One region of the Chryseobacterium barbadense genome, then DNA from elsewhere that is predicted to be linked to it. Evidence: riboswitches for the same ligand, from Rfam matches in the RefSeq annotation. Region 1 holds a riboswitch; the other holds the start of a gene.

Region 1 (3,420 bases):
TTTTTTACTTGGACACGGAAGCATGAAGTCTTCAATTTTCATGGTTAATTATTTTTCAAATATTCTATAAAATTAAGAAGAAATTTTAGCTCTCAGGTATTGATGCGGAAAAAAGCAGTCTTCTTTCATTTCAAATGATCCCTGAACTGCCATATAAGGATTCCTCAAAATTTCCCTGGCAATAAAGATGAGGTCTGCGTCTCCTTTTTGCAGAATTTCTTCAGCCTGTTCCAATTTAGTAATTAACCCTACGGCTCCTGTTTTTACTTCTGCCTGATTTCTGACCTGAGAAGCAAACGGAACCTGATAGCCTTCATAAACTGGAATTTTAGCCCCATGAATATTTCCGCCACTGGAAACATCTACCAGATCCACCTGATGATCTTTTAAAATTGCGGCCAGCTCTACACTGTTTTCTACATTCCAGCCGTTTTCTGCGTATTCCGTTCCTGAAATCCTTACGAAAAGAGCTGTATCATCACTCAGTTCTTCATTAACGGCATCTACAATTTCCAATAAAAAACGAATCCTGTTTTCAAAACTTCCACCATACTCATCTGTTCTGATATTGGATAGCGGAGATAGAAACTGGTGAATCAGATAGCCATGAGCACCATGAATTTCAATAACATCAAAGCCTGCATTGACCGCTCTTCTTGCGGCATCTTTAAAGTTTTGAATCAGGTCTCTGATTTCTTCAACAGACACGGCATGAGGAATTCTTTCGGTAGGATGATACGGAATAGAGCTTGGCGCAATGGTTTCCCAGCCTTCTTCCACAGGAATCTGAATATTATTCCACGTAGAACCCTTTCTTCCCGCATGAGCCAATTGAATTCCGACTTTACTTTCAGAATTTTCATGAATGAAGCTGACAATTTTTTGTAACTCACGGGCTTGCTCATCATTCCAGATTCCCATGCAATGGTTGGTGATTCTTCCACGGGGTTCCACACCGGTTGCTTCCACCATTATTAATCCTGTTCCTCCCTGAGCACGGCTTCCATAATGCACGAAATGAAAATCATTGGCCATTCCGTTTTCACAGGAATACATACACATCGGGGACATTACCCATCTGTTTTTAAGTTCTATATTTCTGAATTGTATTGGAGTATATAGCATGTTTGAACTTTTTGAATTTCAGTTTAAAAGGAAGAATAAAAACTATTTGTTCACCTTATGAAAAAGAGCTAATTTTATCCCCCTTTTTTAGTTTCACAATATATGAAAAAAGACATACAGATCGGTTACGAATATTTTAAAAATAGCAGCGAACTGAGCGATATAGAAAGGCAATTGTTTGAAAGAGCAAAACAGGCACGTGAAAATGCCTATGCTCCGTATTCCCAGTTTTTGGTGGGCTGTGCCGTCCTATTGGAAAATGGAGAGATCTATTCCGGGAATAATCAGGAGAATGCGGCTTTCCCTTCCGGGCTTTGTGCGGAAAGAACAACTTTGTTCTGGGTGGCGGCTAATTTTCCTAATGAAAAGATCAGGAAAATCTTCGTTGTAGGTGGCCCTAAGGAGTTTTCCGAGAAAAATCCTCCTATCCCACCTTGTGGAGCCTGCAGACAAAGCCTACTGGAATTTGAAACCAAGCAGAAAGAAAATATTGATCTTTATTTTTCAAGCATGAATGAAGAAGTGATCAAAGTACAGTCTGTAAAAGATTTGCTGCCGTTTTCGTTTGACGCTACGTTTCTTTAAGGTAAGAGGGTGATAAAACCTATATTGAGTTTATCATTCTGACGAAGAGAAGATCTCAACTGCGATTTTGTCCTTCTACATTCAGAATGACAAATTTGCAGTTTTAGGATTTTACTATTCAGCCTCCCTGCTTAAATAAAAATATCTATCTTTGCAAAAATTTTGGTTTCCAAGATATTTGGAATGAAAAGGGAATTGGGTGAAAATCCCAAACTGTCCCCGCAACTGTAAATCGCACAAAGATTTCTGCAACGGGCCACTGTGAAAACGGGAAGGCGCAGAAAGCGAAAGTCAGGAGACCTGCCAAAATTATAACTTAAAACATATTGCTTTCGGAGGAAAAGTAAAATAGTATGGATATAAAAAGGTCTTTAGTATTACTTTTATCGTCTTATGGTTGTTTTCTTTTCGGACAAGAGAAAGCCATTGACACGGTTACGGTTTTTGATCATCAGATGAAAAGGGTGAAGCTTTTTCATCCGGTACGTAGCCTTTCTCCGGCAGACATTCAAAAAAATTCCGCCAATTTATCTGATGTTTTACGTTTTCAGACTTCTTTGTACATCAAAGAGAACGGACGTGGTATGGTTTCTTCGCCTTCATTCAGAGGTACAGGAGCCAGTCATACCGCTTTTGTGTGGAACGGTATCAATATCAATTCTCAATTTTTAGGGCAAGGAGACATTAATAATATTCCAGTTTTCGGCTATGATCAGCTTGAGGTCAAGGCAGGTGGCGGAAGTATTATGTACGGAAGCGGTGCTATCGGAGGAAGCATTCATTTGAATAATGATTTAAACTTTAATAAAGGAGCTCAGGCATCATTATATTCTGAGTTTTCTTCTTTTGAGACGTATAATAATTTTGCAAAGGCTTCGTACAGCAATGATAAGTTCAGCTTTAAGGTATCCGGCAATTATTTCATCAGCCAGAATGATTATGAAGTGGAGGAAGAGGAGTATATCAACAGAAACGGAAGGTATTACAATACAACGTTCAACATTGGAGCTTCTTATAAAATTGCAGACAAACAGACTATTTCATGGCAAAGCCAGTTTTTCGATTCTTCACAGCATTATCCTATTTTTGTGGAGAACGGGAACAAAACCAAGTATGAAACTCAAAGTACGAGAAGCTTGCTTTCCTGGGACATCAATAAAAGTAAATTTTCCAACAGCCTGAAAGCGGCTTATACCGAAGAGAATTTCCAGTATTTCGGGGATATTGCCGCTCCGAAAACCAGTGGAGCCACCGGAAAGAATTATATTTTCAAAAATGATTTTAATTATTTTATTACTCCAAAGCTGAATTTGAACGTGATTTCTGAATTCCAGGTGAATAAAGGAGAAGGATATGGCTCCGGAATTGGTGATATCAGTAGAAATGTGGGATCTTTGGCTGGATTGGTAAGATATTTTGCTCATAATAACTTGCGTTTTGAAGCAGGGATTAAAAAGGATTTTGTAGAGGACTTTGACTCTCCTATTCTCTATTCTTTTTCCGGAAAATGGAGTCCTTTGCAATGGTATACCGTTGCTTTCAATATGTCCAGAAATTTCAGATTTCCAACGTTTAATGATCTGTATTGGGAACCGGGAGGAAATCCTCATCTGAAACCGGAAACTTCGGTCCAGGGAGATATGACGCATGAGTTTTTGTTTGGAACTTTTAGAATTACACTGACTCCATATTATATGGATATCTCTGATT
Region 2 (3,420 bases), on a different contig from region 1:
ATTTTTAAAGTAAATAATTAAGTTATTGATAATCAGTTAAATAATTTTCAAAAAAAATTTAATTAGAAAATCAGCTGTATTGAAATTGGACCCAAAATCTTAAATTTTTGTACTTTTGAATCATTAAAACACATAAGATGACTTATCCATTACTTTGTTTATTACTTCTTTTAGGAGGTTTTTATTCCGCCCAGCAACAATTTGAATTGAAGAATGCTTCAGAAAACTATGATGTAAAGCTGAAAGTGGAAAATTGCAGTAATGTTGAATGCAGCGGGAGGGGAAGTATTGAGCTTTTTAATAAGAGGACTTCCCAAAAATTTCAGACTCTTACTTCTGATAATTTGTTTTTCTATTTAAATGAAGAGCAAAAGCCTACTGCAAACATTATTCAGTTATATGATGAGCAAAGCCCGTTGATTTTTGAAGACTTTAATTTTGACGGACCAGAAGATGTGGCCATCAGAAATGGCAATGAAAGCGGCTACAGTGGTCCTTCCTATGATGTCTACGTATTTAATATTACCAGAAAACAATTTGTTTTGAGTGAAGAACTTACCGCTCTCGCTCACGATAATCTTGGAATGTTCAATACAGATCCTGAACGTAAAAGATTGATTACCTATTCCAAATCTGGTTGCTGTTGGCATCTGACCACAGAATACACCGTACTTCCGCAAAGAGGATTGTTTAAAGTATATGAACTGGAAGAGGATGCAACGGGCGGTGAAAAAGTAAAAGTGACCAAGAAAGAATTCATCAATGATCAATGGATTACAAACATCAAGGAATACCCAATAAAAGAATATTATAAAGAAAATTAAAGATGAAGATACAGAAGGAGATCGATTTTATTTTAGCTGTTGATGCTTTAAAAAATGTACAGAGAAGAAATTACAATGCAGATGATTCGCGAAGAGAAAATACCGCAGAACATTCGTGGCAGATCATTATTTTAGCCCAAATCCTTTATCCGTATGCTAAAAACAGAGCAGATATCGATTTGCTGAGAGTGATCAGAATGCTTTCCATCCATGATCTGGTGGAAATAGAAGCGGGAGATACCTTCCTGTTTGATGAACAAGCTATGGTTGGGAAATTTGAAAGGGAGAAACTGTCCGCACAAAAGATCTTCGGAATTTTAGATGAACCTTTACGTTCAGAGTTCTTTGATCTCTGGCTGGAATTTGAAGAAGAAAAAACTCCGGATGCGATATTTGCGTGCTCTATAGACCGGATTATGCCATTCATTCTTAATTCTCATACATCCGGAAAAAGCTGGACGGAAGCTAAAGTAACGGAAAGCCAGATCAGAAAAATGCTTGAAAATGCGATCAGCAGAGCATCGGATGAAATGGGTGAGGCCTTTGAATTGTTATTGAGCAGAAGTTTAGAGACGGAAAAAGTTTTGAAATAAACGAGCTACGGCGGCCGAAGGCCGCCGTAGCTTTTTAAAAATTATAGTATTTGGATTGGTTTCTTGAATTCGTCGATCGCCACAAAAGTAAAGTCTCCTATAATAGCCCTTTCTCTTTCATAGCAATACATCTGTTCCGTATAGATTTCAACATTCACTTTCATACTCGTCGTTCCTACATGAGTTACTCTTCCAACCAGTTCAACAATAGTTCCGGCCGGAATAGGCTTTTTGAAATCGATTTTATCACTGCTTACGGTAACTACTCTTTTTCTGGCGAAGCGGGTAGCGGTAATAAAGGCTGCTTCATCCATCAGCTGCATCGCTGTACCTCCGAATAAAGTATCGTAGTGATTGGTAGTTTTTGGGAAAACCGCTTTAAAGATCCTGGTTTCGGATGCTTCAATTCTTTCTTCTGTCGTCATATTTCATTATTATTATAGCGAAATGAAATAGATAAGAGCAGACAGAAATTATAGGAATGCATTCCTGAACATCCATCAGATCAATCAACTTCAAATCGCGAAAGTTTCTTGTATAAAGAAAAAGGCAGGTCTCCTGACTTGTACCCTCTTTATTTCCTTCCCATGCATGGCACAGTGGATCAATAATAAAGATGTAGGATACTTACAGTTGCGCGACAGTTCGTGATTTTCACACGATTCCCTTTTAAGCTGCAGCTAAGCAGTACCAGTTTCTTGGTGAATAAGCATATGCTTTTCAGTGGCAAAAATAAGGATAATCCTGAGAATTCCTAATATTATTCAGGATTTTCAAAAATAAGCTGGCTTATAGCCCTTCCTTCTTTGATGGTCCAGAGCGTTGTATACCTGTTTTCGCCAGAGCCGTTGATCATATAAAGGAAAATGTGATCATTATCGAAAGCGGTTACTTCTACTTTATCGAAATCCATCGTAGGCTGAAACATATTTTTAATAGCATCTCTCACGAATACAGAACCTCTTCCTGGTTGCTGTACCCGTATAGATTTGATCTCGGTTAAATCTTCAGGAAGTTCTTTGCCAATTCCCCAAGATTTTACTTTATCAACTTTAGTGATATTACCATTGGTATCCTTTTCCTGTTTTTTGATTTTTGCATATGAAGGATAAATATCAATGATTACTTTCGTTCTCTGATTTCCCGGGATTTTCGGATTGGTATCATCTGTAAAAATTAAGGATTTACCATTTTTGGACTTGGATGGAGTGAATTTTGGTAATTGGTCAATGAATGCAATACGTTCCTTATTCACCATTCCTTCTTTGTTAAGGCTGTCGTATCTTACAAAAGGTTTTTCTATTTCAGGTTTTTCAGGATATTGTATCCATATCCATTCTGTTTCTCCGGGAGCAGGCTTTACATAGACAAACACATCACCGGTTTTCATACGGATTTTATCTATGATTTTCCTATAGTCATCCTTGTGTACACGTACCATTGCATAACCTTCCTGAGCTTTTACCACTCCAAAAGGGACTTTATTTTGTCCATTAACAAAAACTAAAGAAAAAATACTGAATAAAAAGATATACAATGTCTTGCTTTCGGAAACCATCATGAAAATTTTAAACTATTCAAATATATAAATTAAATCCTTTTCGGCAGATAATTATACCGTTGCAATTCTTTGAAATCTTTAATAGGCCTTAAATAGTGATCTGAAAGTAAGAGAATTTCATCCGAAATATTCAGAACTTCCTCATAATGATGATCAGAAATAATAATCCCTTTCACTTCGGATTGTTGTTTTATTATTTTTTGAATTTCATAGATCATTTTTGGGGAAAGGCCATAAAAAGGCTCATCCAGTAAAATGAATTCTGCATCAGAGTAAATAATAAGTAAAACCTCAATAATTTTCTTTTCCCCGCCGGAAAGTTGTCTTACGGTCTTATGAAGAAAAGGCTTCATTATATCCGATGTCATCAGAGATTCTGTATTTCTGGCATCGCAGAAAAGCGGAATCAGATGTTTAATTTTAATATTTTTAGGAAGAAAAA

The links. Region 1 has a riboswitch for cobalamin ahead of ACGHIN_RS10235 (TonB-dependent receptor plug domain-containing protein). Riboswitches for the same ligand answer to the same signal wherever they lie in the genome.
Region 2: linked by a shared signal. The riboswitch ahead of ACGHIN_RS13310 (acyl-CoA thioesterase) and the one ahead of ACGHIN_RS10235 (TonB-dependent receptor plug domain-containing protein) in region 1 are both predicted to bind cobalamin.

Annotation. Positions count from the first base shown of each region.
Region 1 is NZ_BAAFHL010000022.1:25,093-28,512, forward strand. Features, by position in the region: gene ACGHIN_RS10220 (DUF2752 domain-containing protein) at 1-42, opposite strand, end outside; gene namA (NADPH dehydrogenase NamA) at 73-1,125, opposite strand; gene cdd (cytidine deaminase) at 1,228-1,710, shown strand; cobalamin riboswitch at 1,857-2,032, shown strand; gene ACGHIN_RS10235 (TonB-dependent receptor plug domain-containing protein) at 2,064-3,420, shown strand, end outside.
Region 2 is NZ_BAAFHL010000043.1:5,490-8,909, reverse strand. Features, by position in the region: gene ACGHIN_RS13320 (XAC2610-related protein) at 138-824, shown strand; gene ACGHIN_RS13315 (HD domain-containing protein) at 827-1,417, shown strand; gene ACGHIN_RS13310 (acyl-CoA thioesterase) at 1,459-1,842, opposite strand; cobalamin riboswitch at 1,949-2,127, opposite strand; gene ACGHIN_RS13305 (hypothetical protein) at 2,178-2,975, opposite strand; gene ACGHIN_RS13300 (ATP-binding cassette domain-containing protein) at 3,008-3,420, opposite strand, start outside.